DNA from 3 places in the Bacillus sp. 2175 genome. Region 1 is predicted to be linked to each of the others. Evidence: riboswitches for the same ligand, from Rfam matches in the RefSeq annotation. Region 1 holds a riboswitch; each other region holds the start of a gene.
The links. Region 1 has a riboswitch for lysine ahead of ACXKY9_RS12715 (amino acid permease). Riboswitches for the same ligand answer to the same signal wherever they lie in the genome.

Region 1 (10,385 bases):
TTTGATTCGTTGTTTTCGGTTCATGATATCTCCCTTTATAATTAGTTTACATAATATAATTATAGGTAATAATTCATGTCACTATTTGTCGGTAAATCGATATCCTTTCTCGAATCGCTGATATCTCGAAAAAATCGTTGATATATTTTAAGTTATGATAGATATATTTGAAAAATCGTTGATATATTATTAGCTTACTTCCCCTTAAACCCTCGATATAAAGCAGTCCGTAATTCTTGTTTGTATTCTTCAATTTCTGGCATTTCGAGTTCTTCTGCTAGTCTGATAGCTAATTCAATATCATACGGTACTCGTACAAGTTGAATAGAAAAGCTCGCTGCTTCTTTTTCATTGTAAGTTCCTTCAAATATTAAATAGGAAGCTTGTGTTATTTCAAGTGGGTTTCCTACGCTACCGGCATTACATAACGTTTTCCCTCTGAAATTTTGAACGAATGCTTGGTGAACGTCACCGTAACAAACGACATCTGGTTTTCTTTCCCCTTCTATATTTTCCGTCAGATCACTATTTTCGAACATACTAATACGTTCTTCTCTTGAAGCGTGTGGTTGAATTCTTTCATATAAACTTCTCGGTGAAGCGTGAAACATACGAATGAATTTCCCACTCATATAAAACTCGATTGAAAATGGTAAGTTTCTTAAATAGTCATTTTGTTCTTCCGATAATTGTTTTTGATGCCATTTCAATGCTTCAAATTCAGTCGGCTTTGTAATAAAATCATCCCAGTTTCCCATTACGACTACTTCACATTCTTTACGAATGATTTCAATTGCTTCACTGGAATGAGGTCCTTTTCCTACTAAATCTCCAAGGCAAATAATGCGCTCGATTCCTCTTAATTTAATATCATTCAACACGGATTCTAATGCTTGAATATTACCGTGAATATCTGAAATTACTGCTATTTTATCCATATAAATTACTCCTTTATTTATTAAATTCGCTTGATTGATACCATTTTGGAATATAAGATGAAAAATGATTATGATCTTCTAAAATTCCATTTAATCTTTCCTTCATATCATCTACTAAATGCGGTGTACTTCGATTCGTCCAAACGATATCCGCTGGGAATGTCATCGCGACGTACAATGTATACAGTTTCCAAAAATGAAGCGATGGTTCGCCTCCGAAATAACCGTGAACTTGTCCAACCGCAAATGGTTTACTTATTCTTATAGTAAAAATCGCTACGTTATAAAAATCGTGTATTGGATCACCAAAATCATATCCACCAAAATCGATAACGATAAATTCCTTATTATGAATCATGCTATTTGCTGGATGGAAGTCATCATGTAAAAATCTTATTGGACGATTTCCCAATAAATCTTTATGATTTTCTACAAAGGTTAATACTGGCTTCAAATCCAGAAAATTCACCTCGTAATCTGTTAGTGCCTCTATGTATCTTTCGTATTTATTCCATCTAGATGTTTCCCATTTATTACTTGCACTTTCTCTTTCAATTGGGTGAATCCTCTTTAATACTTCCCCCGCTTTTCTTCCTGCCTTATACTGTTCTTCCACCGATAACTTCGTTAAACCTTCTTCACCATTTATACCTCGGGTCCATTCAAATACTTGAACACATTTATTTAATTTCTCAATTATTATGAAATGAATTAACTTGGGTGTTGGAATATGTAATGACTCTAATTGTTTCATATACGTATATTCTTCTTGTTTACGTTCAAAATGAACAGCATCACATACTTTTACAAAATAGGTTTCTTGATTCTTTAATTCAATTTTATATTTCTCATCGAATGAAAAGCCTTTTGAAATAACAGTCGCTTTTAACATGCGAGGCCATTCTAGTATTCTCTCTATCTCTCTAAGCATTTCTTCCACAACGTTCACCTCTATTAATATATGTACAAACTCCCTAACACTTCATGCTCTCGTTTATTTCCCCCTTTAAACTCTACTGCAAATGGATATTCGCCATGATTCTTTATGTATTCTTGCACTAGACCTTCTCCAACCGGTTCACAAAACTGTACTTGAATGTCACCAAACGATACACTTTGACACTCAGCATTCCATTTTTCATTTTTCACAACTGAGCTTGTAGATAGTCCCATTACTTCTTTCCATTTCCGTACTGTTTCTCGAACATTTTTTACTGCGTAATGAATCGTTTCAATTTGTTGCACTTTGTTTTTATGTTCAGTAATCGTCCCACTGTTACGTAAATCGTTTCTTCTTTCTTCGTCCGTTTCATTCCACTGTATAAAGAAAGGTAATTTCGGTCCGTTCTCTTCTTGCTTAACGAATAACATTTTCCATTCTAAAAGTCGGCCATCTTTTCTCATACGTTTCCCTTCAAATGGCCCTATCGTATGTAAGCCGTACTTATTAAAGTTAACTGCTAGCTCCTCAATTGCATCTGTTCGGATCGCGATTTGTAGCATTCCTTCTCCATTTTGTAGTTTCACCACTGTTTCTTGTACTAATGGATTTTCTGCTTCTTTCGCTTTTTCTTCATGTTGAACTGCTAAAAATTCTATATATGATAAATCAAAATAACTTAAACTATTCCAAGTACCCCAATTCGTATGCTCTCCGCCTAATACAGTATGAAATCCCAGTTCCTGCATTTGTTTTGCCGCTTCCTCCGGTGTACCATGAACTGTGTGAACGAGATGATCAAATCGTAACATGTCTTTCTCCCCTTTCTCTCCATCCTTTTATTGTATATTTTATTTTTCTTTCATTCAATTCAAAAACTTTAAAACCCAGTTGATTTATACGATTAATATGTATTATAATGAAACAAATTTAATTATTGCTGATTGGAAAAACCAAAGGCACTTTTCTCATACGGGAAAAGTGTCTTTTTCATTTATTATTACAGGGGGATTATTTATGCAGAAATTAATTGTCTTTGCTATTATTGGATTTTTCGCCCAATTGATCGATGGAGCACTCGGAATGGCGTATGGGGTAACGTCTACTTCACTATTATTAATGTTTGGTATTGCACCGGCTGTAGCTTCAGCATCGGTTCATTTAGCTGAAGTCGTTACAACTGCAGCTTCTGGCGCATCTCATATCAAATTTGGAAACGTTGATAAATATACAGTTTCCAGGCTTACATTACCTGGGGCAATCGGCGCATTTGTTGGGGCATGTTTTTTAAGTAATTTGCCTGGAGATATAATCAAACCGTACATTTCCGTATTTTTATTTACTTTAGGGGTTTATATTTTATTACGATTCATCATTCAAAAACAAATTGTCACTTCAAATAAGCGTATGTCTGCCAAACAACTTGTGCCGCTTGGTTTATTCGCTGGATTCGTTGATTCAACTGGTGGCGGTGGTTGGGGGCCGATTACGACACCCGTTCTTCTAGCAAGAGGAAATGAAGCTAGAAAAGTTATTGGATCTGTAGATACGAGTGAATTTCCTGTTTCACTCGCTGCAACAATTGGCTTCTTCATCTCACTTGGCTGGGAACAAGTAAGCTGGGTTTGGGTATTTGCCTTAATGCTCGGCGGTATTGTCGCAGCTCCAATTGCTGCATGGTTAGTCCGCATCGTTCCGCCCCATTTACTTGGCATATTAGTTGGTGGTCTTATTATCTTCACAAATATTCGTACACTGCTTTCTACATTTAAAGTGGATCCAACTATTATTTCACTTTCTTACGTTGCAGTTGGTCTTGTCGTTATTATTTCTATTTTCATTGCTGTTCGAAATCATTCCAATCGTCCTAACGCATCAACGGCTGAGTATCCGAATGATCAGAAGCAAATGCTACCATAACTATAAAAAATACCGCTCAATTTAGAGCGGTATTTTTTATTTTTCTATTTTCCAATTAATCATCGTTTCTGTAGCATTTACTCTCTTCATATGTAACTTTTCTAAAACACGCATCGAACTATAGTTATCTAGGAGTGTCTCCGCAATTATTGTTTCTACCTCTCCTGTTTTGAAAGCCCAATCGATTAGTTCTCTTACAGCTTCTGTTGCATAGCCCTGATTCCAATATTTCTCAATAAATCCATAGCCTATTTCTACTGTTTGATTCTCGTTTGGTTTCCCTTTAAACCCAATATCACCTAAAACGCTATCATCTTCTTTCCGAAGAACATACCACGCCCCCCATGGTAATAAAGCCGCATCTTGTTTTACATTCTCTACATGCCCTACAATATGCGGACCGCTATTATATCCTTGCTCGTTAGCGACTTGAATACTCTCTTCTGTACACGGCACTATATAGAGCCTTTCTGTTTCTAATTTCATTTTGATTTCCCCTTTTTGCTTAAACGTTACTCTGATTATAACAAATAATATGACTTTATCATGAATGTCGAATTATATTTTTCTGAATTTTCTTTTTATTTAGAGGGTTTTTCAATATTTTTTGCGAAACATTTGTATAACAATTTTTTCTTTGCTTATTGCTACATAATAGTAGGTTCGGGTGGAGTTTTGCAAGCGTTTCCTATACAATAACCGATATTTTTTGACTTTTCCTAACAAAATATCTTGCAATATATTCAGAAAGTCATTACAATTGCCATATATTAAAAATCTTAGCAATATATAAATCCTCATCAATCCGATGAGGTAGAGGTTGCGACTTTTAATAGTAAAACGGACGAGACACAGAGAATGTCACCGACTCCGTTTGAAAGGAAAAGTTGCCGAAGTTTATATTTCTTCTCTGGAAATATGAGCTGGGGCTGTCTCCGAAAGGAACAGAACTGTCACGTTTACAAAATTACCGTGTAAACGTGGGGTGCTATCTTAACGGAAGGGTATGATGGGGTGGTTATTTGTGAAACGTTCCGCCAAATTCCTTTGGCGGTTTTTTGTATTTTTCTCCCCCGCTCCTTCCTAACCTACAAGAAAAGGAGTGTTGAACATGAATAGCGCAACAAATCAATCTACCTCTAAAACGCAAACTACACAAGGACAAGGTGAATTAAAACGCGGATTAAAATCGCGTCACCTTACGATGATTTCTCTCGGCGGTACAATTGGTACCGGACTATTTCTTGCCAGCGGTGGTGTCATCCATTCAGCTGGTCCTGGCGGCGCATTAATTGCATACGCCGCAATTGGAATTATGGTTTACTTCTTAATGACAAGCTTAGCTGAACTCGCAGCTTACATGCCTGTTACTGGATCTTTTAGTACGTATGCAACAAAATTTGTTGATCCATCACTTGGCTTTGCACTTGGATGGAACTATTGGTATAACTGGGCGATTACGATCGCTGCTGAACTTGCAGCCGTAACATTAATTATGAAATTTTGGTTCCCAGATACCCCTTCTCTTATTTGGAGCGGATTATGTTTAGCTATTATTTTCCTTTTAAACTATTTATCTGTTAAAGGATTTGGTGAATCTGAATATTGGTTCGCACTTATTAAAGTAGTTACAATTATTATCTTTTTAATTGTCGGCTTTATGATGATTTTCGGAATTATGGGGGGCGAAACTGTTGGATTCAAAAACTTCACTGTTGCAGATGCACCATTTAACGGCGGTATCATGGCAATTATCGGTGTATTTATGGCAGCTGGTTTCTCCTTCCAAGGAACTGAATTATTAGGAGTAGCTGCTGGTGAAACATCTGATCCAGAACGTAATATCCCAAAAGCAATTCGTTCAATCTTTTGGCGTATTCTTTTATTCTATATCCTTGCGATTCTCGTTATCGGTTTATTAATTCCTTATACAACTGAAAGTCTTGCTGCAAGTGATGTAACAGTAAGTCCATTTACACTTATTTTCGAAAAAGCGGGCGTTGCCTTTGCTGCCTCTGTTATGAACGCTGTTATTTTAACGGCAGTACTATCTGCTGGTAACTCTGGTATGTACGCATCAACTCGTATGCTTTGGGATTTAGCTCGCCAAGGAAAAGCACCAAAATTCTTAGGCAAATTAGATAGCCGCGGTGTACCTGTAAACGCATTAATCGTAACGTCAATTGTCGGTAGTATCGCTTTCATTGCTTCTTTATTCGGTGACGGTGTTGTATACATTTGGTTATTAAACGCATCTGGAATGTCTGGCTTTATCGCATGGGTTGGAATAGCAATTAGTCATTACCGTTTCCGTAAAGCATATACCGTACAAGGCAAAGATTTAAAAGACTTACCATATAGAGCAAAATGGTTCCCATTCGGTCCAATCTTCGCATTTACACTTTGTATCATCGTAATTTTAGGACAAAACTACGGCGCATTTATGGGTGAATCAATCGATTGGAACGGCGTACTCGTTTCTTACATCGGTTTACCACTCTTCTTAGTACTATGGTTAGGATATAAATTTACGAAAAAAACAAAAGTGATTCCACTTGATAAATGTGAACTAAAATAAAGTGAAACGAGCAAACAAATTTGTTTGCTCGTTTTTTGTTGCAAACCTCTTTGCTTCCCTATTGCTCCTGTTTTTGCCATAATAGAAGAAATATAATTAAAGGTTGGGATACAATGAACATTCGCATTACTGATGAAGCAAAAGCAGCTATACATAGATTAGAACGTAAAGACAAAAAGATCATTCGCATTAGAGGGACAATGACAAACTCTTGTAGTATTTTCGTTGATGTCGATTTAATTTGGGATACATATAACGCAGATGATGTTGTATATGAAGATGCAGATCTTATCGTACAAATGGATTCATTCACGAAAGACTACACTGGTGATACGGTGAAACTTGATTATAAGACGACAGGTTTTAGTATTACGACTCCGAGTGAGACTTTAGTTTATGGATTGTCGATTAAAAAATAAAAATTGTTTTCATTTGACCACTGAGGTGAAAAAATGGGTAAATATGTTCCGTTAAAATTTTTATTTAACGAAGAATTAGCAGAAAAAATGGCTGATTCTATTTGTAAACACGATCCTACTTTCTCTAAAAGAAACTTTGTATCTTCCGTAACATGTAAAGTTGAAAATTTAGAGTTAAAGCATCGTATTGAAGTAATTGCAGATGAATTACACAATGCTTTACAAAAAGATTTTAATGCAGCCATACATATATTGCTGAAAACATTAGGACCAGAAAATACAACAGAAGTAGGCACATTTACATGTATGAAATAACGAAAAGGAATACTGCTGAATATGCCATTCGGCCTTTTCTTCAAACATACCATGAAGACACACTAGACATATTGCAACAGTGGATTCATGACGAAAACAGCCACATTAGAAGATTAGTTTCTGAAGGTACAAGACCAAGGCTTCCTTGGGCTAAAAAAATTGGAGCTCTAAAAGGTGACTTTAAGAACAATTTACAGCTTCTTGAACCTTTAATGAATGACCCTTCTAAATATGTTCAAAAATCTGTAGCCAATCATATGAACGATATTACGAAAGAAGATAAAGAACTCGTTTTTCAGTGGTTACAGCAATTACGTGATAAACAGCATCCTATTAAACCTTGGATTATAAAACATGGGTTAAGAACAATAATAAAAAGTGGTACTTTACCAAAAGATTTTTGTTTTTGAGTATTTTAAACAAAACCGCTTATGCTTCAAAAATGAAACATAAGCGGTTTTCCTTTTGAATACAGAAATAACAAACATAAAAAGCACTTTAAATTTCTTCTTTATATCATTATTTTACTAACTCTTCTATGTTATTACTTTCCTTAATTTTTTCGGATGATAGCCAGAGTGAATAACTTGTTCCATCCTTGTTCCTTAAATATATGTTAAAATCCTTATTATATAGTTCTTCTTTAAGAATAGTGACTACCTTTCTCAAATCATCTATTACATATGGATCATTTCTATATTTTATCTCACTGTCATTGAAAACTAATGTCAATTCATACTCTAGACAATTGCCGTCTTTCGGGTGTGGACAAGTAATATCCTCAATTTCAAAACGATCATTTTGAATTTCATTTAACCTTACGCCTACTTTTGTTTCAGTTTGAACCAAATATGTCCAATAACTGCTTACTGTGTTTTTCATTGTTAAAAGCAGTTCTTCTTTCGTTATAGCTTTTTGCACATTTTGAAAAGGCAAGCCTATAGATTCACCATTATAATCCTCAATTTCAAGTGTTGTTATCTTTCTATTACTCTTCTGAATGAATTGGATTAGAGCATATAAACGATCTAATTCTTTTGATTCAAATTGACTGTAATCAATCTTGTCACTCGTTTTTAAAGTTAATAATAACTTATCCGTTGGTTTCTCCTCTATATCATCATCCACTATATATTGAAAAACATTTTTATTTTCAGGTTCCACGTAACCTAATTTTTTAATTTCTTCTAGCATTGGTTTAAATTTCTTATATTCCTCATATGTTTTTTTTCCGTATTGATATTCATCACCTTTTATTCTTGAATATAAGAAGCCATCTACCTCTACTCTAAATTGAATATTTTTGTTATTTTTTGCTTGAACAGTATGATATGTATGCCCCATATTTCCTTCGTTTATAGCACCCCAATGTGTTACAATCACATCAATTCCGTGCTTTTTTTTCACATATTTTTTCACCTGATCGTCATCTTTATAATTACACCCACTTAAACATAAGAAACATAACAATAGTAACATTACATTTTTCATTCTTTTCATATAGCACCTTGCCCTCTTTTCGCATAAACAAAATATTCCATATATAAAGAATACTAAATCGCTGAATGTTTTCAAAGAATTAAAATATTTTTACACTCGGTATATATATCTATTTCTTTTATTAATGGCTCTAATAAGTTTTAATATTGATAATCGAATATAATAAAAAGAAACCTAAATTTAAGGTTTCCCATTTTTACCAACAATTTAAATTTTAATAGATATTTTTTAGCCAAGTAATAATTCGTAGTACCTGAAACGACTCAAACCAAGTAATGAAAAACAGGACAACAAAGAAAGAGATAAGTGATATGAATTTTAATCTTCCATCTTCACGTCTAGCAATCGCTATAATACTCAGAACCACTCCAATTAAAAAAGAAATATACCCTAATAGGATAATAGGCTCAGAATAGCTATCTATTATCCTATTTAATCCAAATAATAACATTCCAAAAGTCATCAAGGTTATTGAAAATACACTAAATTTTTTCATAATTCAACCTCCAATATAATTTTACTATTTTATGGAGAGAATAATTTTTTTATGCGTATGAATGAACAATTACACTATAAAAGTAGATAACTCAATTTACTTTTTCATTAAACAACTGCCTTCTTTTATACCCTCAAAGGATTTTCACTCAATTAACCCGAATATATAAATAACAATTCTCACAAGGAGTAACTTTATATGAATCTATTCGAACACGAAACATAAAACCGTTCCACTTTAATAAGAGGTCCTCCCTTTTTCTTTTCTCATCATATCATCCATTAAAAAAATAGGAGGACATAATTATGAAACGTGATCCATTATTTTTAACTTTATTAGAAAGTGCAAATACACATTTTAGCGGTTGGGATTTTTCTTTCATTTCAGAAACGGGTCGAATGAAGAGCGAGCCTTTATCGTGGTCGTACGGCAGTACTGCTTTTCAGCTTATGCAACGTGCAGAATCAATGCTCGATATGGGTACTGGCGGCGGAGAGTTTTTATCTATGTTACAACCGTTCCCGTCAACTATATTCGCTACTGAGGGCTACGCTCCAAATGTGCCAATTGCTCGAAAGAAATTAGAGCCTTTAGGGGTTGCCGTTGTAGAAGTGACCGATGATACTGCTTTGCCATTTCAAGATGGTCAATTTAATTTAATTATAAATCAACATGAATCGTATGCTGCTTCTGAGGTAAACAGAATTCTTTCTCCAAGTGGCGTTTTTCTTACACAACAAGTTGGCGGTCTTGATTGCGCGGAACTTAATGAGCAGTTTGGCTCACCACTAAATAGCGAATTTGCAAGTTGGTCTCTCGAAACCGCATGCAGTGAGTTAAAGCAAAATGGATTTACTATCTTAGATGCAAAAGAGGAATTCCCTTTCCAACGCTTTTATGACATTGGCGCTATCGTCTATTATTTAAAAGCGATTCCGTGGCAAATTCCTGATTTTACTGTTGAAAGGTATTGTGAGGAATTATATCGTATACATGAAATCATCTTACAAAAAGGTTATTTTGATGTGAAGCAACATCGTTTTATGATTAAGGCGATTTGTAGCTAACAAAAAGAGGTGGCAAAGCCACCTCCTTTTTGCTCCGTTTACATATGTTCTCTACTCTTTCATAATAAGAAAAGTTATATCATGCATATTACAATTATGACCAATGAATTGTATTTCTGAAACATATAATCACCTCGCATATATGATGAGAGCAAAAACGTGATTTTTCACTTTCCTCTTCTATTGAGAAATGAGTTGTTTTTCATATCGCT
Region 2 (10,385 bases), 1.2 Mb from region 1:
TTAGACAAGCTCTTTAATACGTATGCGATCGTTCCCAATAATATTTTCATATGTTTCGCGTTCCACAACTACTTGCGATGTTCCGCCTTTTGCAAAGACAACGGCTGGTCTTCGAATCCGATTGTAATTATTCGCCATCGAGTACCCGTATGCTCCTGTACAGGAAACTGCTAGTAAATCAGAAGAAGCGACTTTTGGTAAATGAATATCCCAAATCAACATGTCTCCACTCTCACAGCATTTCCCGGCAATCGAAACGAGTTCCTCATTCTCATCATTCCCTCGATTCGCTAACATCGCTTCATAACGCGCGCTATATAAAGCAGGTCTTAAATTATCTGTCATTCCACCATCGACTGATACATATTTCCGAATACCAGGAATATCTTTCACAGATCCAACTGTATAAATTGTTGTCCCAGCATCACCTACAATGCTACGTCCTGGTTCAATCCATATTTCTGGCAATGGATATTCACATACAGTAAATTGTTCTCTCACTGCACTTGTTACAGCTCGCACATATGTCTCAAGAGTTAATGGTGTATCTGACTCTGTGTAGCGTATTCCAAATCCCCCGCCTACATTTAACACTTTTACTACATAGTTTGTTTGCTCTCTCACTTCTACTAAAAATTGGCGAAGAACTTCAATCGCTCGAACAAAACCAGCTGTTTCAAATATTTGCGATCCAATATGTGAATGGATCCCTAGCACATTATAATTGGATTTTTGTAAAGCAAATGTAATTGCCTGCATCGCTTGACCGTTTGAAACGCCAAATCCAAATTTCGAATCATCTTGGCCTGTCGTAATATATTCATGTGTGTGCGCCTCTACTCCAGGCGTTACACGAATTAATATGTTCACAAACTTTCCATGTTGCATCGCTAAATCGTGTAAAACTTCTAATTCAAAGAAATTATCTACGACAAAACAACCGATATTCGCCTGAAGAGCCATCACTATTTCTTCTTCTGTTTTATTATTTCCATGAAAATGAATACGTGATGCCGGAAATCCTGCTTGGAGCGCAGTATATAATTCTCCCCCAGAGACAACGTCTAATGACATATTCTCTTCACGAGCTACTCGGCACATCTCCATGCACAAGAACGCCTTGCTTGCATATGCTACTTGATAAGAGAAACCACTTTCTTTAAAAGCACGATGAAATGCTCGGCATTTTCCTCGAATAGACTCTTCATCGTATACATAAAGTGGTGTTCCGTATTGCTTTGCTAGCTGCGTCGTATCGCACCCTCCAATTTCTAAGTGTCCTTGCCCATTAATTCGGCTTGTGCCGTGTAAATACATTTAAATTCCTCCCTTATTTCCTCTAAAACTCATAACCCCAATCTTCTATTCATTGCAGCACGCTTTTAGATAGACAAAAAACGCGCGGAACAATGTTCACACGCGTTTCTTATTAGGAAAAATATATATTGAAAAAATAAACGAGTTGTTATCTCCTCAAAATAAGAAACCGCATCAACATCTCCAAATAGCTCTCCATAAAATAAATCTTATGACAGTACTACATTTATTCAATGCAGTCCCAATATATGAATAAGATGGTTATTCTTATATTTCGGCAATAGTCCCTTTCAACCTATGATCACAGATTCCATTAAATCTCCCATAGCTTACTCTTTCCTATCGCGGCCTCTACCTTTGAGAGTAGATGAGGTAAGTCTATTTAATTTTCAAACATCTAATTGTTGCTATTAACAATACCAAAGGACCATTTTATTTGTCAAACAATTTTTTATATTGTTTTTTTGCAGTTTAATTTCGTATCGTCTGGTAAGCGCTTTACTAATACCTTTGTTACTTCCCATTCGCCTTCTTCGTTATTAAATGTAATCGTTACCTTCTCAAATGGTGGAGCAATTTTCCCAGCAACACGTTCATACTTTGTCACTTCAATACTTGCTTGAAATAAATATGTACCGCTATACACTTTTTTTAAACTAATAATTTTAGGACATTGATAAGGTTTCAAACTTCCATATTGTTTTTCAATTGCTTTATTTATTTTTGGAAATAAAACAGAATAAAGTGCATCTTCCATAAGAGGTGCATCATATTGGGCTACCGACACACTCGGTGAAGTAAAAAGTATAACACTACTGCATGCTATAAAATATAATAATTTTCGCATTATAACCTCCGTATTATCACGCGATTCTTTCTGCGTACAATAATTATCATACATAGAAATTCTGTTTTATTGTCTCCCACCACTCTTTTTCTACTCGATTATTATAAAAAAGCCCACAACCTTCTTTTATTTTCGTATAATGATACTCATAGTATAATAATCATAATAACAAAGGACTGTTCGTATATATAAAATGAGTCGTTAAGCAAACTGACTCTCAAGAACTGTCATGCTTTTTAGGAGAGGAGTATATTATGCTACAACATCTGTTTCCAAAACTGCGATTTGCACTCGTTGCAGTCGTTTTACTATGGATTAAAACATATATTGTGTACAAGCTAGCATTTGATATTAAAATTGATAATTTCTTTGAAGAATTCATGCTTTTTATCAATCCACTAGCTGCGTTACTTTTATTTTTCGGCTTAGCTTTACTTGCATCTAAGCACCGAAACCGAATTATAATTGGAATCAGTTTTATACTGTCATTTATTTTATTTGGAAACGCAATGTTTTATGGGTTCTATAACGATTTCGTTACTTTCCCAGTTTTATTCCAAACAAACAATATGGCTGATTTAGGGACAAGTATAAAAGAACTCTTTACGTACAAAACATTACTTTTATTTGCAGATGCAATTATTTTAATGTTTATTTCGCGTAAATTCCCATCATTTGGCGACAAAACACCACTTTCCCGCTCAGAGAAGCGAACTTTCTTTAGCGGTGTAACAGCTTTATTAGCACTACAAATTGTTGTATCAGTTATTTATAAACCACAAATGTTCTCACGCTCATTTGACCGTCAAACTGTCGTGAAGAATTTAGGTTTATACACATATCATCTATTTGATATTACGCTTCAATCCAAGTCCTCAGCTGAGCGTGTATTTGCAAGTGGGGATGGGTTTTCTGAAATTAAAAACTATACAGACTCAAAAGACAAACAAGTTGATAAAAACTTATTTGGAGCTGCAAAAGGTAAAAATGTAATTTTAATTTCAATGGAATCTACACAAAGCTTTGTTATTAATAAAAAAATAAATGGAAAAGAAATTACACCATTTTTAAATGAATTTATTAAGGATAGTTTCTATTTCGATAACTTCTATCATCAAACTGGACAAGGTAAAACTTCTGATGCTGAATTTATCGTTGAAAACTCACTTTATCCGCTAGATCGTGGTTCTGTATTCTTTACTCATGCAACAAATGAATACACAGCGACACCAGAACAATTAAAGAAATACGGATATTCTTCTGCCGTCTTCCATTCAAATGATAAAACGTTTTGGAATCGGGATGTAATGTATCCTGCGCTTGGATATGATCGTTACTTTAATTTAAATGATTACGCAGGAACGGAGCAAATGTCTGTCGGTTGGGGATTAAAAGATAAAGAGTTCTTTGAACAATCTATTCCAAAGTTAAAATCTTTACCGCAACCGTTCTATACAAAATTTATTACATTAACAAATCATTTTCCATTTCTTCTAAATCCGGAAGATCAATATGTTGATGAATTCAACTCGGAAAGTGGTGTTGTAAACCGCTACTTCCCAACTGTTCGTTACACAGATGAAGCTCTTAAATTATTTATTAAACAATTAAAAGAAGAAGGATTGTATGATAATACCGTTATTGTCATCTATGGTGATCATTACGGTATTTCCGAAAACCATAACGCAGCTATGGCACAGTTCCTAGGAAAAGATACTATTACACCATTCGATTCTATGCAATTACAACGAGTCCCTCTTATTATTCATGTGCCTGGCCAAGAAGGAAAAGTTGTTTCTAAAGTATCCGGTCAAATTGATATTAAGCCAACGCTCCTTCATTTACTTGGTATTAAAACAAATAAATCCGTTGAATTTGGAACTGACTTATTTATTAAAGAGAAAGACCCGCTTATGGTAATGCGTGATGGTAGCTTTGTTTCTGAAGAGTATGTTTATACAAAAAATATGTGCTACAAAAGAAGTACGGGTGAAGAAGCTGACATGACGCTATGTCAGCCGTATATTGAAAAAGCAAAAACAGAATTAAAACTCTCCGATAAATTAATTTATGGAGATTTATTACGCTTCGATCCTAATAATCGATATAAAACTGGAACGATGACAACGAAATTTGAATAGTAAAGGAAGCAACTTTATACAAGTTGCTTCCTCTTTTTATTTTCACTTAATTTTCAAACCATCCTTCTATGAAATCTTTCACAAATTGGTAATTTCTTTCGTATGAGGAATAAATTTATGGTATGATAAAATAAGTAAACTTTCATACACTAATTAAGAATTTATTACAGAAAGCAAGGGATCAGATTTTGTATAGAGCAGCTATTCCAAACTTATTTACGCTCGGAAATTTATATAGCGGATTTTTATCAATCGGCTATGCATCTTTAGGATATTATAAATCAGCTGCTATTTTAGTACTTATCGGGATGATGTTAGATAGTCTTGATGGTCGTGTTGCTCGTTTATTACGTGTTGATTCACAAATGGGAAAAGAGCTCGACTCGCTTGCAGATGTCGTAACATTTGGTGCAGCACCAGCTGTTTTAATGTATTACACATCTTTCTCAAACTACGGAATCATCGGATTATACATAGCGGGATTATTCCCTCTTTTCGGAGCATATCGTTTAGCACGATTTAATGTAACACCATCTTCTACTTCAATGAAATATTTCACTGGAGTACCGATTACAGCAGCGGGAGGGCTTGTTGCTTTCTTAACATTATTTTCACATACCATTCCAAAAATCGTTCTTATTACCGTATTTGTAACGTTCGCATTTTTAATGGTGAGCCGCATTCGTATCCCAAGTTTAAAAGATGTACCAATTCCACGATATAGCATCATTATTACACTATTTTTAGTTGGAATCATTATTACAATGTATCAAACAGGATTTGGAAATTTTTCTGTTTTCTTATTTATTGCCATTCCACTATATATTTTGTACATGTTATCTCAATTCATTAGACAAAGACCGTCTAAAAAAGCGAATAAAGAAAAATAAGAAAACCTTCCGAGTCCGGAAGGTTTCTTTTTATTTTGTAACTAATACCTTTTGATTTACAGGTGTTACTGGCTCTTCGCCGTTTAATACAGCTAAAATATTTCTGACAGCCATTTCAGCCATCGCATCACGAGTTTCAAATGTTGCATTCCCTACGTGTGGAGCAAGTACTACATTCTTTAATTCTTTTAGCTCTTCTGTAATTTTCGGTTCAAATTCAAACACGTCAAGAGCTGCTCCTTCAATTTCATTCGTTTTTAATGCATGAGCAAGTGCTGCTTCATTCATAATTGGTCCACGTGAAGCATTTACAATATACGCTGTTTTCTTCATCATTTTAAACTGCTCTTCATCAATCATATGATGTAAATTTGGACTATAAGCACAGTTAATTGTAATAAAGTCTGCTGTTTGTAATAATTCTTCCAACATCACATACGTTGCCCCCAGCTCACTTTCAGCTTCAAGCTTACGATTTGGCCCTGTATATAAAACATCCATTCCAAATGCTTTCGCACGTTTTGCAACAGCCTTCCCGATTTCTCCAAGACCTATAATTCCGATTGTCTTACCATGAACTTCTCGTCCTAAGAAAAATAACGGTGCCCATCCGTTAAATCCAGTCGTACGACATAACGTATCCCCTTCAGGAATTCTACGCGCCGCTGCTAAAAGAAGTGCAAATGTTAATTCTGCAGTCGCTTCCGTTGATACTTTCGGTGTATTCGTAACTGCAATTCCTTTTTCGCCCGCATACTTGTAATCAATATTGTCGTAACCAGCACCATAGTTTGCAACAATCTTTAAATGAGGCGCTGCATCAATAACTTCTTTTGGCACCTTTGTCGAAAGTAAACTTAACAATGCATCTTTATCTTTTACACGCTCTGTTAATTCATCTATAGAAATTAACTCCTCTTTATCGTACATTTCTACATCATGATCTTTTAATAGTTCTAATCCAATTTCCGGAATTTTTCCCGCTACTAATATTTTTGCCACTACTAACACCTCTTCTATAGAAAATAAGATATCTCTTATATTTCATTGTAAGAAATCCACATATAAAAACCAAGGAATTTGATTATAGTTTTAAAAATCGACACTTTTCCATGAAAAAAGAGGAGATGCAACTCTCCCCTTTTCTTACGCTTTTTCCTGCGATTCTTTTCCAAGCTTCACATCAATCGTTCCTTCTGCAACCGTATCGCTAATTTGCTCCTCAATAACCGATTGAGATTCAGCATTCGTTTCAGAAGTATAAGCTTGTTGCTGTGCACCTTGTACATTTTGTTTATTTTGTTGTTTCGCCATTTCTTACCCTCCTTTTCATTCTTTCTTATTTTGAACAAAAAGGACGGTTTTCATCAAAAAATTGCGTTTCATTTTGAATTTGTTACTTCTTCTTCAAGCGACCTCATTACTCTTGCTCGCTTCGTAAATGTTGCAACCTGAGTAACACCGTGAGCTAGTAATGTTTGTACATTTTCTTGTACATAATTCCCTAAATCATTTGGATAATGGGCATCCGAAGAAATCGTAATTGGAACACCATACTTAGCTAATACTTGTAAATATAGTGGACTTGGGCACATTTCACGAACAGGATAACGATAGTATAATCCTGCATTTATTTCTGTTGCCGTATTCGTTTCTACTAACGCACAGGCAATTTCCTCATAATAAGAAAGCTGTTCATTCTCATCCAATCGATAATTAAATACCTTTATATTATCAAGATGAGCGATAATATCAAATAACTCGGTACGAATCGCACTCTCAACTGTTTTAAAAAACATATCATATAATGCGCGTAGGTCATGCTTCTCAAAATATTCTTTCGTATCTGGATTATCAAATCCCCAGCCATTTAGAAAATGAACGGAACCAATTATATAATCAAAGTCTCCTAGCGCTAATAATTCTTTTAACTCTCCTTCACAACCAATAAAATAATCCGCTTCAATTCCAAGTTTAAGTGTGACACCTCTTTTACTCCATCGTTCTTTCGCCTCTTCAATGACCTTTGTAAAATCATACAGTGAAACTACCCTTACTTGATCTAACCATTCCTTCTGTATACGACCGAGCTTAGAATCACTAATATCTACATATTTTTCATAATATCCTTTCGCTTCATGAAAACGATATAAATGATCAACAATCCCAACTTCTGTTATACCTTTTCGCACAGCTTCTTCTAAATAGAGGTCCATCCATTCTGTTGTAAATGGCCCTTCCTTCACACGCTTTTGCAAACGCTCTTGTGTTTTCATAAGCCAATCAATAGAATGCCTTTCTTGAAGCGGTTCATAACGTTCCAGCGCTTCATTTATTTTAGCAAGCCATCCTATTGAATACGGTCCTTCTTCTAAGTGAAGATGATAATCTACTTTCATATACATTCCCCCTTATAATGTATCTATTTCCCTTCTATCCCCAACTCTCGAAAGCTTTCCATTTCGTTCTTTCACCTCTCGCATGACATCTTCCAATGTAATATTTTTTTCAGCTAATAAAACGAAACAGTGATAAAATACATCAACCATTTCTTTCACTACTTCTTCTTTATCATTATTTTTACATGCGATAATTACTTCAGCACACTCTTCACCAATTTTCTTTAAAATTTTATCTTCTCCTTTTGAAAATAAATAATTTGTATACGATTCAGGAAGTGGGCTTTCCTTTCGTTCTTCAATTGTTTTATACAGCAACTTAAAGGCATTTTCCATATGTATCCCCCTATATAATTTGATAGTGAAAACATGTCTTCTCTCCCGTATGACAAGCAGGTCCTACTTGTTTCACATTCACAACAATTGAATCTTGATCACAATCTAAATATAAAGATTGCACATATTGAAGATTCCCTGATGTTTCCCCCTTATTCCATAACGACTGCCTCGAACGAGAATAAAACCATGTTCTTTTCGTCTCTAACGTTTTTTCATATGCTTCTTCATTCATATAAGCTAGCATTAAAACTTCTTTCGTACCTTCTTCGATGACAATTGCTGGTATTAATCCTTTTGAAAAATTAGGTTTCATAACCGCACCTCAACATTTGCATCTCTTAATTTTCGCTTTACACTCTGCACTGTCGCCTCACCATAATGAAAGATGGATGCCGCTAACGCTGCATCAACTGTTGTCTTTTGAAAAACTTCTATAATGTGATCCGTATGACCACAGCCCCCTGATGCGATGACTGGAATGGAAACACTTTTTGAAATTTCTTCTGTTAAACGAAGGTCATATCCGCTTTTCGTTCCATCTGCATCCATACTCGTTAACAAAATTTCACCTGCCCCAAGTTTAACAACACGCTTCGCCCATTCTATGGCATCCATTCCTGTGTCAACTCTTCCGCCGTTGACGTATACGTTCCATTTACCTTCTGCTACTTTTCTAGCATCAATTGCCACGACAATACATTGTGATCCAAAGTGTTCTGCCCCTTCTTCTATAAGCTTCGGGTTTCGCACTGCCGCTGAGTTTATTGAAACTTTGTCTGCTCCAGCTCTTAGTAAATTGTACATATCTTTCACACTTGAAATCCCCCCGCCAACCGTAAGAGGAATAAATACTTTAGCTGCTGTTTTTTCTACAACATCTATAATCGTTTTTCTTCCTTCATGAGTCGCTGTAATATCTAAAAATACGATTTCATCTGCCCCTGCCTCGTTATATGCTTCAGCTATTTCAACCGGATTACCGACATCTTGTAATCCTATAAAATTTACACCCTTTACGACTCGCCCTTCTTTCACATCTAGACATGGAATGATTCGTTTCGCTAACATAACTTCGTTACCTGTAACACTTCTTCTAAATCAATCGTTTTCTCGTAAAGCGCCTTTCCAATTATGACACCATATATATTCATATCATTTAACTTTTTCACATCTTGAATAGATGCCACTCCTCCAGAGGCGATGAGACGAATGCCCACACTTTTTTGAAGTATCGCTAATTGTTCAAAATTTGGACCTGCAAGCGTCCCGTCTTTCGAAATGTCTGTAAACACAATCGTTTGAACACCTAAACTTTCCATTTGTTTCGCTAAACTAACGTAAGAAATTTCAGACAGATCAAGCCAACCTCTCGTTGCTACGAAACCATTTTTCGCATCAATTCCAACAATGATTTTCTCTTTATATAGACGAACTGCTTCCTCTAAAAATGACTTATCATAAAGAGCTGCTGTTCCTAAAATCACTTTTTCTACACCTGCTGACAATAACTTCTCCACCGTTACAAGTGAACGAATTCCTCCTCCCACTTGCACAGGAATACGTACCGCCTTGCAGATTTTTTCAATGACGGGCAAATTTAACGACTCGCCAGCAATTGCACCGTCTAAATCAACAATGTGTAGTATTTCCGCTCCAAGCTTTTCAAATATGATCGCCTGCGCTACCGGATCTTCATTCATCACCGTTTCTTTACTAAACTCTCCTTGATAAAGTCTAACGCATCGCCCTTCTTTTAAATCGATAGCTGGGAAGATTTCCATGCTTCTACCACTCCTTGAAAATTTTTTAATATTTGCATGCCAATTTCGCCACTTTTTTCTGGATGAAACTGTGCACCAAATACATTTCCTTTCGCGACAAACCCTGGTATTTGCATTCCATAATCACTTACTCCGCATACAATTTCATCTGGACAATCCGCGTAATATGAGTGAACATAATACACGAAAGAACCATCCACTAATCCATTCCAAAGCGGAAATTCTCTTTCCTTCCTTAATTCATTCCATCCCATATGAGGAATTTTATACGAAACTTTTAACTTCCGAATTTCACCTGGTAGTAAACCTAACCCGCTACAATCTTTTAGTTCCTCACTTCGTTCAAATAAAAGTTGCATGCCCAAACATATACCGAGGAGTGGTTTTCCTATGTCACAAACTTCTTTTAGTACACACACTAAATCTCTTTCTTTTAATACTTCCATCGCTTTCGGAAATGCACCTACTCCCGGTAGAATCACGCCATCGCTTCTCAATATCTCTTCTTTATCACTCGTTACAATGTACTCTGCCTCAATATATTTTAATGCTTGCTCTACACTGCGAATATTCCCCATTCCATAATCTATAATGGCAATCAATTACAACATCCCTTTCGTTGAATTTACACCAGTAATGTTGGCATTTTTTTCGACCGCTTCTCTAAGCGC
Region 3 (10,385 bases), 910 kb from region 1:
TTTCAAAAAGAAAATACATAGTGATGCAGAAGATGAGGATTTTGAGAAAGGAAATGAATTTGGTTTTTATATTGGATGTGGTTTGCTAATTTTAAGTGCTTTCGTTGATTATGAAGGAATGCAAGAAATCTTATTAGGAATAGCACTATTCATGATAGTTTTTTACTCTGACGTGAAGAAAGTTATTTTGAATGAGTTCAGATCGTTTTTTAAAAGAAAAGATATATATGATAAGAGGTGAGAAGAATCAGTTATATTTCCTAGGAAAGAGTATAAGAAGTAATTGAATTGTTTTATAATGATTTTAGGATGTTGATAGTGTGTTAAAAAGTTCAAACAAGCATAACCCCGTTCTAAAGCTAGGACGGGGTTCAAAATCTAAGTTTTATGAAGCGAGAATTTCTTTCAAATATTTTTACTTTAGTAAAGACTTCTTATAAAATATTACTTATTTATTACCGAGTTCTTCCGCTAAACCGATTAAAATTCCTTCGACTCCACGAATGTAGCAGAGACGATACGAGTTCTCATACTGAACTACTTCACCAACGAGCTCTGCACCATGCTTAGTGAGTCTCGATACCATTTCGTCAATGTCTTCAACGGTGAACATGACGCGTAGATAACCGAGGGCGTTTACAGGAGCATTTCGGTTATCTGATATAGTAGGTGGGGTGAGAAATCGCGAAAGTTCAATTCGGCTGTGGCCATCTGGAGTGACCATCATAGCGATCTCTACGCACTGAGAACCGAGTCCAGTTACGCGACCAGCCCATTCACCTTCGACATTGGCTCGACCTTCGAGATTCAAGCCAATCTCCTCAAAGAAAGAGATTGCGTTATCAAGGGATTCTACAACGATGCTGACATTGTCCATTCGTAGTAATTTGTTTTTTGCCATAGTCTTATCTCCTTATGTATAAAAGTCTATTATTTAATTATCCTCATAATTATACTACTAAGTAGTTACAAATTCCTTTCAGTCAAAAACACCTTGTCACAGTATAGGAAAATGTGACAAGGTGTTTTTTAATATGTCATATAGCATCGTGTTAACGAACAGCTTTTTATTTAATAGGAAGGTAATACATTAATATGATTTTTTTAGCATTACTAAATATATCAGATTAGCTCATTTGCACTAAAGGCTCAATTTTCGCCATAAATGATTGATGCAGCGCCTCAACGCCTGTTACTAAATGAAGGCGGTCAATAACGACAGACACTTTAATTTCTGATGTACTTACCATTTTAATATGAATATCTTCTTCTTTTAAAGTAGTGAACATATTTGCAGCGACACCTGGGTTAGATACCATGCCAGATCCTACGATTGATACTTTTGCTAAGTGATTTTCATGTTCTACAGATTCATAGTGAAGAGTTTCTTGATTTTGTTCCAAAACTTCTAAAGTTTCTCTTAAATCATTCGAATGAATGGAGAAGGAGAGGTGTACAGTTCCTTCATTTGTAATACTTTGAATGATGATATCTACATTAATGTGTGCTGCTGCTAATGTAGAGAAAACTGTTGAAAGCGAGCCTTGTTCTAATCCTTTAATTGTGACACGTGTAATGTTATCCTCAAATGCAATACCTTTAACGATTGATTGTTGTTCCATGTTACATTCTCCTTTTACAATTGTTCCGTTTTCTTGTTCCATACTTGAGCGAACTTCTAAAACTACATTATGATTTTTAGCAAACTCAACAGCGCGCGGGTGTAATACGCCAGCACCGAGATTAGCAAGCTCTAACATTTCGTCATAAGAAATTTCGTCTAATTTGTAAGCATCTTTTACAACTCGTGGGTCCGTCGTATATACACCTGTCACATCCGTATAAATATCACATTTTTTTGCTTTAAGTGCAGCAGCTAATGCGACAGCAGTCGTATCAGAGCCACCACGGCCAAGCGTTGTAATTTCATTTTCTACACTTATACCTTGGAAACCAGCTACGATAACAATCGTACCTTCAGCAAGATAAGATTGAATACGATCTGTATGAATGTCAGTAATCCGTGCACTACTATGTACAGATTCTGTCGTAATACCTGCTTGCCACCCTGTTAATGAAATTGCATGATAGCCTTTTGCTTGCAGTGCCATTGTTAATAATGAAATAGTTACTTGTTCTCCTGTAGATAGAAGCATATCCATTTCACGTTTACTTGGATTTTCTGTGATAGCGTTAGCGAGTGCGACAAGTTCATCTGTGCTTTTTCCCATTGCTGAAACGACAGAGACAATGCTATGACCTCGTTCATATTCTTCAATAATTAAATTTGCTACATGTTGAATGCGTTCGACGCTTCCGACAGAAGTGCCACCAAATTTTTGAACAATTGTTTCCATTACAAATTCCTTCTTTCGTCTATTTTTAAGAATAGATTAGGAAATATATAAATCCCCAATACTCCTGTAGTTACCAGAAAGACAAACAAAAAACACCATCTCAAATAAGTGAGGATGGTGCTGTTACAGGAAAAGGGAAACAGAAAACGGAGCTAATAAAAAAACCGCCAAAAAAGGAATATCATAAAAAAATGATATCTCTTTTTTGTAGATAGCTCTTCATACGTACACGTCTGTACATATGACAGTTCTGTTTCTATTCGAAAACAGCCCCAATTGATAAATGCAGAGAAATTTATCAATTTCGGCAATACTTCCTTTCATCTAAGTTCATAGACATCTCTGTGTCTCCATTAGAATACTCATAAGTATCGCAACCTCTATCTCACGTTTTAGGCGAGAGTGTTTGATTTATGAAGTTGTTGGTAACATTTGTTTTATAATAATTTAAATTTTTCGTGGAATCAAGTGTTTTATATATATTTTAAAAATTCTTTCTTTTTTCTGAGGAAGTTTGTGAAAAATGTAGCAAAATAAATTCATTGCATGTACATTAAAGTTATAGTGCATAGGAGGTGGGGAGAATGAAAAGGAAACAGCCTATTTATGTTGCGACAAAAATGAACACGACGATGGAAAAATTATGGGAATATACGCAAGAACCAGATATACATACAGAGTGGGATGCTCGCTTTACTGAAATTTCGTATTTAGAGAAAAAAGAAGGGGAACCACAGAAGTTTTTGTATAAAACAAAGATTGGATTTGGGCTTGAAATAGTTGGAGAAGGGGAATCAATAGGTGAAATAAGAAAAGATATTTTAATGCAGTTATGCAGTTTGATGAAAACGAAAATGAAATTGTAGATTATTTTGGTGAACCACATTTACTCGTTTCTACACTGCATTTTCATATCGATGAGTTAGGGGCAATGCATATTTCTTCAAAGAAACAATGGTTTTATATGTTTGGAAGAAAAATGCCGTTACCAAAATTTTTGTATGGTGAGGCAAAAATTGTTGAAAGTTATGATGAAACACTACAATGTTTTCGAATTCATGTACAAGTACGAAACCCGTTAATTGGTTCGCTTTTTTCATATAAGGGAACATTTGTGGAAAGGGAATAGACGATATGAAAAATATAATATTTGGGCTTGCTTGCTATGTTGTTTTTCTAATAAGTGAGTGGTCGAATATAAATCCTGTTGAAGCAATTATATTATTATCTGTTTTATTATTTATACCAATGTCATTTTGTATTATTGATAAAAGAAAAAGAGATGGATCGCAATTATTATTTTATAAATCCGTATCATTTTTATATCCAATCGCAGCAATTTGTGCAATGTTAGCTTTCGTCACAAATCACTATTTATTTGCGCTAGTTTGGTTTGTATATACAGGAATTGTTGCGTTATTTGGTGTAAGTAGATTGCTAGAAAGAGGATGGAAGCCGTTAGAAGAGATCGCCATAGATAGTGCGTTTATTTATTTGTTTTTAGGTGGTTTTTGGTTTTCTGCTTCAGTAGCAAAACTTTCAATTATGCATTTTAGCTCTGACATTGTTTTACTCACAGCTGCACATTTTCATTATTCGGCGTTTCTATTGCCATTATCAGCTGGTTTAATAGGGAGAAAAAGAGAAAAGAGAAGTAAAGTGTATGATGCTATTATGTTTATCATCATGATTTCACCTATGACAGTTGCAATAGGAATTACATACTCAAGAATATTTGAATTTTTTGCAGTGTTCCTATATTTATGTGCAATTTATGGGTATGGATTTTACGTTTGGAGAGCAAAATTTAATGCTATCAGTGCAAAGATTCTTCTAATCGTTTCGTCTAGTACACTCATGGTTACAATTATGTTCTCACTTATATATTCATACGGGAATTTGAAGCATGTCTTGACGATTACAATTGCTCAAATGGTTTGGATTCATGGTGTTGTCAACGGAATTGGAGTAGCGTTACCGGCATTTATCGGCTGGGTGATTGAAAAGAGTGTTCCGAATTATAAATACTATGGGAAACCAATGAGTAAGTTAAGAGGAAATGTGGCAATTGGTGAGGCTTATTTATATAGCAGCAATTTAGTAGACAGTAAGGAATACAACGGTTTAGTTGATAAAGTAAATGACTTTCATAGTGAGGCATTTGATGTGACGAAGGTTCCTTTAAGTATTATTCATTTTTATGAAAATACAGTAGAGTATGAATTGCAATCGAATATTAAATGGGCTCGTTGGTTCCGTCCGTTCGCACTTTGCTATGAGAAAATGAGTAAGCGTGTAGAACAAATACATTTAGGAATGGGCGGCAATTGGGAAACGATGCATGGCTCTATCATTAGTGTCATAGATGAGAAAGATGGAAGAGAGAATGTAAGGGCTTGGCTAAGAAAAAATGAAGCAGGTAAATCTATTTTTGTAGCTCTTTATTCAAAGCATACAAATAAGAGTGAGACATATATGAATATCGCCTTACCTTTACCTTATTCGAATATGACTGGTATTTTGAAACTATATAATGATAGTCATGATTTAATTATTACTAGTAAGTTAAGAGAAAATGGTCAGGGAGATGAGGGGATTTATTTACATACTCGGTTCTTGACAATCCGTTTACCGTTAGCAGAGACTTTTATTATAAAAGAGCGCACGGATCACATACTAGAAGCTAATCATAGAATGTGGATATTTGGAGTTAAGTTTTTAGAAATTGATTATAAGATTAAGAAAGTACAGGAGAAGTAAGAAAAGCTTGGAGAGATTCCAAGCTTTTTTACGTATGTGTAATTGTTATAGCAACTTGTTTATCTAGCTCATTATCCCAAACACGTTGAATTTCAAAGGTGCCTTTTTCAAAAAATAATGGGAATCTTTCTTTAAACCAATCTTGCATAGGAAGCTTTAGTGCTGTATCGATTGGTATCCATAATAATTTGCCCTCAGGTGGGTTTAAAAGAAGTTCACCTTCAAATGAGTCTGTCCAGTAGTTAAATACCATGTACCGAACATTCCCTTTCGGATTTACATATTCATCTAATCCCTTAAAATTTAAATCCGAAACAAGTAATCCGGTTTCTTCTTTTACTTCCCTTATAGCGGCTTGAACGATACTTTCGGGAAAATCTACTTTGCCGCCAGGAGCTATGTAGCCAGGGAAACCTCGATGATTGGGTCGTTTTACGAGTAAAACTTCATTGTTGCGCTGGATCATACACATTGTATAGATTTGGTGTTCGATGTTATGTGAATTTGGAGGCATAATGATGCATTCTCCTTTATATTTTTTTGATAATTTTACCATAACATAATGGTTTCTTATATAATTGGAAATATAATATTATGAATTTTCAGTCGTATATTATGTATTCTATAGTCATTTGAAAAGAGGAGAGAGACATGCAAGGGGAAATACAAAAGGAGAAAAGTTTAAGTTATATTGGAAAATTATTATTACCAGTTAAAGTATCAACGCACTTTAAGTTTTTATGGATTGGACAATTACTCTCGGCCTTAGGTAGTTCGATAACTATGGTCATACTTCCAGTTGTTGTGTATTCATTAACTGGCTCAACAGTTGTAATGGGGATGACGATGGCAATGTACATGCTACCTAATATTCTTGCTTTACCGTTTGCAGGTTTAGTTGTAGACCGAATTGATCGGGTTAAATTAATGTTATTTACGGATATAATCCGCTGTATATTAATGCTATTACTTGCATCGCTTATATTTATGGATTTATTAACAATTACGATTTTATATATTCTCGTTGCCATATACGGACTTATGGAAGGGATATTCCAACCAGCATATTCTGCTGTAAGGGCGAAAGTATTCGTTCCTGAAATTCGTAATGCAGCTAACGCACTCACTCAAATGAGTAATCAAGGTATACGATTGATTGGGCCAGCACTTGGTGGGTTAATCGTATCGGTTGCATCTGCAGGGATAGGTTTCGGACTAGATGCAGCAACGTACTTATTATCATTTTTATGTTTATTATTTTTAAAAGAAATTAAGTTTAAAAAAGTAAAACCCATTGAAAAGAGTAAGCTTACTTACAAACAAGAGTTTATGGAAGGTGTTTTAGTTTTAAAAAGTCATCCGTGGCTGTGGATTACAATTTTAGTTTTTTCTTTTATAAATATTTGTTATGCCGGCATTATCGTCGTATTAATTCCATGGTTATTTAATGTTCATCATCATTTTGAAGCTTACGTGTATGGGCTTGGCATGGCCTTTTCTGGTGGTGGGGCTATAATTGCCGCAGTAATATTTGGTGGGAAAGAGCGGTGGCATAAGAGAGGATTACTGGCTTATGGAGGTGTTTTAATGAGTGGCATTGCTTTATTAATTATGCCATTCATTTCTTGGGCACCCGCTTTAATATTCTTAATGGCAATTGAAGGATTTGGCATGATGATATTTGGACTCATTTGGGAAACGAGTTTACAGGAGTTTGTACCAGAAGAAGCATTCGGAAGAGTGGCAAGCCTTGATATGTTGGGTTCTTTTGCTTTATTGCCATTAGGGTATGTAGTTGTAGGCTGGTTAGCTACTGTCATAGGTGGCGAAATAACTATTATAACACTAGCTAGTTTAGTAATTTTAACAATTGGAATAGCATTGTCTGTACAGAGTATTCGTCGATTTAATTGATTATATGGGAAAAGAGGGCTAGACCTATATAGAAAATAACTTAGCATATAATCAACTAGTATTAATAAAACACCTTTGTAATGAAAAACTGTCCGTACATATTTGGCACAACAAAATTAGAAATCACAAAAGAAGTGACGGAAGCGATACAAGCAGGTTTCAAAAAAGAAGACTAAGCCCTAAAGAAATTAGGACTTAGTCTTCATTAAATACAAATGTTTGTTTCATTTTTTTACCTTCATTTACCGGATGGCCATTGTAAGAGAAATTCTTTTCTTCCCAAGTGATTACAACTTTAAAATTATGACTATTAAAGTCTAATGGGAATACCATGTAGTCAAAGCTTGTATGACTTTTAGAAATATTTTCATTAGGTGTAGTAGGTTTAAAGGTAGCTTTAGAGGTAGGGTTGTTATCAAGTATTTCCACAGATACGTTTGATACATCATGACCGATGTTTTTTACGAGTAAACTATACGTATCAAATACACCTTGCTTTGGCTGGATTGCTTGCTTGTTTGAGTTATGAGATTTATCAATTTCGACATACCATTGTTTAGACTTTGACGCAATCGGTAGTGACTGAAATGTGTAAGCACTAGCTTGTATTGGTAGTGCTAAGCATAAAAGTGTAAAGAGAGTTAATATTTTTCGTTTCATTTTTTTAGAGCTCCCATTCTTTAATGGATTTACTTGTTATTATCTTCTTTTTACGAGTAAATATACCATATAATGTAAAGTGGCTATAAGAGTAGTGAATCAATATCTTATTCAATACTCTTATAGCCGGCATAATTACGTATGTAGTAAAAAAGAATAAATTTGTTTTTCTATACTTAGATTGCTGCCCTTTTTAAAAGGACTATTTTTACGTTTTAATAAAAAGAATATACTAAGAGTTCAGTATAAATTATTTATTTTAATGTAGTTAAATGTGCTTATATATGTGAAATTAGAGAAGGAAGCTGTGTAGAGATGTTTCTACACAGTTTTTTTAGGATATGAAAAAATTACCAAAAATATGTTAAAATAACATTGTCATACAACAAGGGGGATTTGTTTTATGGAAAATGGACATCTTGCTAAAGTAGACTTAACGAAAAAAATTGAATCAAAATCTAAGTACAATAAGAAATTAGAAAAATATCAAAGGCGCTTATTAGCATTACAGCAAATTTTGAAAGAAGAAAAAATCGCGGTTATGCTTGTTATGGAAGGATGGGATGCGGCTGGTAAAGGTGGGGCAATTAAGCGGGTGACGGAACATCTTGACCCGCGTGGGTTCCAAGTAAATCCAATTGGAGCGCCTGCACCTCATGAGAAACGTTACCATTATTTGCAACGTTTCTGGCGCAAAATTCCACAGTACGGGCAAATCACCATTTTTGATCGCTCATGGTACGGTCGTGTGTTAGTTGAGCGTGTTGAAGGATTTGCTACAAAGGAAGAGTGGATGAGAGCATATGATGAGATTAATGATTTTGAAAAACTACTAACAGATGACCATTACATAATAGGGAAGTTCTTCTACCATATAAGTAAAGAGGAACAGTTAAAGAGATTTAAAGATAGAGAGAAAAATCCTTTGAAAAGATGGAAAATTACAGACGAAGATTGGCGTAATCGTGAAAAATGGGATGAGTATGTTGAAGCAATGGAAGACATGTTTGAAAAAACAAGTAAGCCAAATGCAAAGTGGCATATTATTGAAAGTAACGATAAATTGTATGCTCGTGTGAAAACGTTAAAAATTATTATTTCATTCATTGAGGATTATTTCTTAGAACATGGTATAGAATTGCCTTCTTATTATTATGAAATGAAAGAGGATATTGAAGTTTTGCAAGGTGTAGGTGTTAAAGAGTAAATAAGAAAATGGCCCTGTGAATTGGTGAAACCAAATTATGGGGCTTTTTTATTTAGAAACATTTTACAATTAACAGAATAAGGTATATAATCAATAATCATATTAACAATGTTAATATGATTATTGATTATATACTATGTGGGGGTTTTACTTTGAAGGGAAGAGATGTTGTTTTAGGTTTATTAATGGAAAAGGAATTGTCTGGTTACGATATTAAAATTGTGTTTGAAGACGTATTTACTCATTTTTTTGATGGAAGTTTTGGAATGATTTATCCAACATTACGGCAATTGGAGAATGAAGGGAAAATAAAAAAAGAGGTTGTCATGCAAGAGGGAAAACCGAATAAGAAAATGTACTTTATTACAGATGAGGGGCGTGAAGAATTTTATCAATACATGCAGACGCCTATAGAGAAGGATGTTTTACGTTCGGATTTTTTAATGAGAATGTATTTTGGCAACTATAGTGATGATGTAACAATAAAAAAATGGATTAAAGATGAAATTGAAAGAAAAGAAGCGTACATTGCAGATCTTCGATTGAAATATGAAAAGTGGAGAATAGGTATTACTTTCGTCGAAGAAATTTCACTAGATGTAGGTATTGCATCGTATAGTGCACAAGTGGAGACTTTGAAGAAAAAATTAGAAGAGTTAGAGGCGAAAGAAAACAATAAAACAGAAGAGTGAAAAACGCATTCACAATAAATAAAGGGGTATATAAAGATGGAGCAATCAAAGGGTATTAAGATTGTCTTTTTAATGTGTCTAGGTATCTTTCTTTGTATGATTGATACGACAATTATGAATATAGCTTTACCGGCAATACAATCGAGTGTAAATACTTCATTAGAAAAGATGTCTTGGGTATTAAATGTTTATACAATGACGATTGCAGTACTTGCCATTCCGTTAGGGCGGATAGCTGATATCTTTGGAAAAGCAAAGATGTATATTCTTGGTCTGGTGATTTTTGGGGGTGGATCGGTACTTTGCGCTTTTGCTAATACAGGTGATTTTCTTATTTTTTCTCGTTTTATACAAAGTATTGGGGCAGCAATTTTATTTCCAACAAGTATGGTAATTGGTGTATCAGCTATGCCGTTAGCTAAAAGGCATGTTGCACTTGCAATTTTAGGAGTAACACAAGGATTGTCAGCTGCTATGGGGCCAGTAATAGGTGGAATTATTACGCAAAATTTAGGATGGAGATGGGTGTTCTTCGTTAATGTTCCGGTTTGTATAATAGGAATCGTGTTATGTTGCATCATGCTACAAATAAAAAATGAAGAACGTATTATCTCAAAAATAGATTGGATAGGACTACTATTAAGTAGCACAGCAATTTTTTCATTTACTCTCATATTAGTAAAAGGTAATACATGGGGATGGCAAAGTAATATTGCTTTGTCTTGTTATGCAATTAGCACTATTTCTCTTATTCTATTTATTTTAGTAGAACGAAAGATTCATAACCCAATGGTG

Region 2: linked by a shared signal. The riboswitch ahead of lysA (diaminopimelate decarboxylase) and the one ahead of ACXKY9_RS12715 (amino acid permease) in region 1 are both predicted to bind lysine.
Region 3: linked by a shared signal. The riboswitch ahead of ACXKY9_RS08260 (aspartate kinase) and the one ahead of ACXKY9_RS12715 (amino acid permease) in region 1 are both predicted to bind lysine.

What each region holds. Positions count from the first base shown of each region.
Region 1 is NZ_CM173819.1:2,432,552-2,442,936, reverse strand. Features, by position in the region: gene ACXKY9_RS12745 (nucleoside/nucleotide kinase family protein) at 1-24, opposite strand, end outside; gene ACXKY9_RS12740 (metallophosphoesterase family protein) at 195-938, opposite strand; gene ACXKY9_RS12735 (aminoglycoside phosphotransferase family protein) at 952-1,878, opposite strand; gene ACXKY9_RS12730 (VOC family protein) at 1,893-2,690, opposite strand; gene ACXKY9_RS12725 (sulfite exporter TauE/SafE family protein) at 2,896-3,798, shown strand; gene ACXKY9_RS12720 (GNAT family N-acetyltransferase) at 3,835-4,284, opposite strand; lysine riboswitch at 4,605-4,797, shown strand; gene ACXKY9_RS12715 (amino acid permease) at 4,910-6,376, shown strand; gene ACXKY9_RS12710 (iron-sulfur cluster biosynthesis family protein) at 6,490-6,795, shown strand; partial or broken gene ACXKY9_RS12705 (DNA alkylation repair protein) at 6,829-7,520, shown strand; gene ACXKY9_RS12700 (hypothetical protein) at 7,630-8,610, opposite strand; gene ACXKY9_RS12695 (hypothetical protein) at 8,825-9,106, opposite strand; gene ACXKY9_RS12690 (class I SAM-dependent methyltransferase) at 9,412-10,173, shown strand; gene ACXKY9_RS12685 (NUDIX hydrolase) at 10,354-10,385, opposite strand, start outside.
Region 2 is NZ_CM173819.1:1,190,699-1,201,083, reverse strand. Features, by position in the region: gene lysA (diaminopimelate decarboxylase) at 1-1,317, opposite strand; lysine riboswitch at 1,498-1,679, opposite strand; gene ACXKY9_RS06535 (DUF3888 domain-containing protein) at 1,769-2,164, opposite strand; gene ACXKY9_RS06530 (LTA synthase family protein) at 2,419-4,305, shown strand; gene pssA (CDP-diacylglycerol--serine O-phosphatidyltransferase) at 4,494-5,195, shown strand; gene ACXKY9_RS06520 (NAD(P)-dependent oxidoreductase) at 5,226-6,197, opposite strand; gene ACXKY9_RS06515 (YozQ family protein) at 6,342-6,509, opposite strand; gene ACXKY9_RS06510 (histidinol phosphate phosphatase domain-containing protein) at 6,578-7,594, opposite strand; gene hisE (phosphoribosyl-ATP diphosphatase) at 7,607-7,930, opposite strand; gene hisI (phosphoribosyl-AMP cyclohydrolase) at 7,941-8,246, opposite strand; gene hisF (imidazoleglycerol phosphate synthase cyclase subunit) at 8,243-9,001, opposite strand; gene hisA (1-(5-phosphoribosyl)-5-[(5-phosphoribosylamino)methylideneamino]imidazole-4-carboxamide isomerase) at 8,995-9,714, opposite strand; gene hisH (imidazole glycerol phosphate synthase subunit HisH) at 9,687-10,316, opposite strand; gene hisB (imidazoleglycerol-phosphate dehydratase HisB) at 10,317-10,385, opposite strand, start outside.
Region 3 is NZ_CM173819.1:1,522,896-1,533,280, forward strand. Features, by position in the region: gene ACXKY9_RS08250 (helix-turn-helix domain-containing protein) at 1-241, shown strand, start outside; gene ACXKY9_RS08255 (VOC family protein) at 449-901, opposite strand; gene ACXKY9_RS08260 (aspartate kinase) at 1,128-2,357, opposite strand; lysine riboswitch at 2,562-2,748, opposite strand; partial or broken gene ACXKY9_RS08265 (hypothetical protein) at 2,942-3,199, shown strand; partial or broken gene ACXKY9_RS08270 (DUF4166 domain-containing protein) at 3,163-3,486, shown strand; gene ACXKY9_RS08275 (YndJ family protein) at 3,492-5,117, shown strand; gene ACXKY9_RS08280 (8-oxo-dGTP diphosphatase) at 5,146-5,631, opposite strand; gene ACXKY9_RS08285 (MFS transporter) at 5,769-7,031, shown strand; gene ACXKY9_RS08290 (hypothetical protein) at 7,227-7,691, opposite strand; gene ACXKY9_RS08295 (polyphosphate kinase 2 family protein) at 8,095-8,898, shown strand; gene ACXKY9_RS08300 (PadR family transcriptional regulator) at 9,051-9,590, shown strand; gene ACXKY9_RS08305 (MDR family MFS transporter) at 9,627-10,385, shown strand, end outside.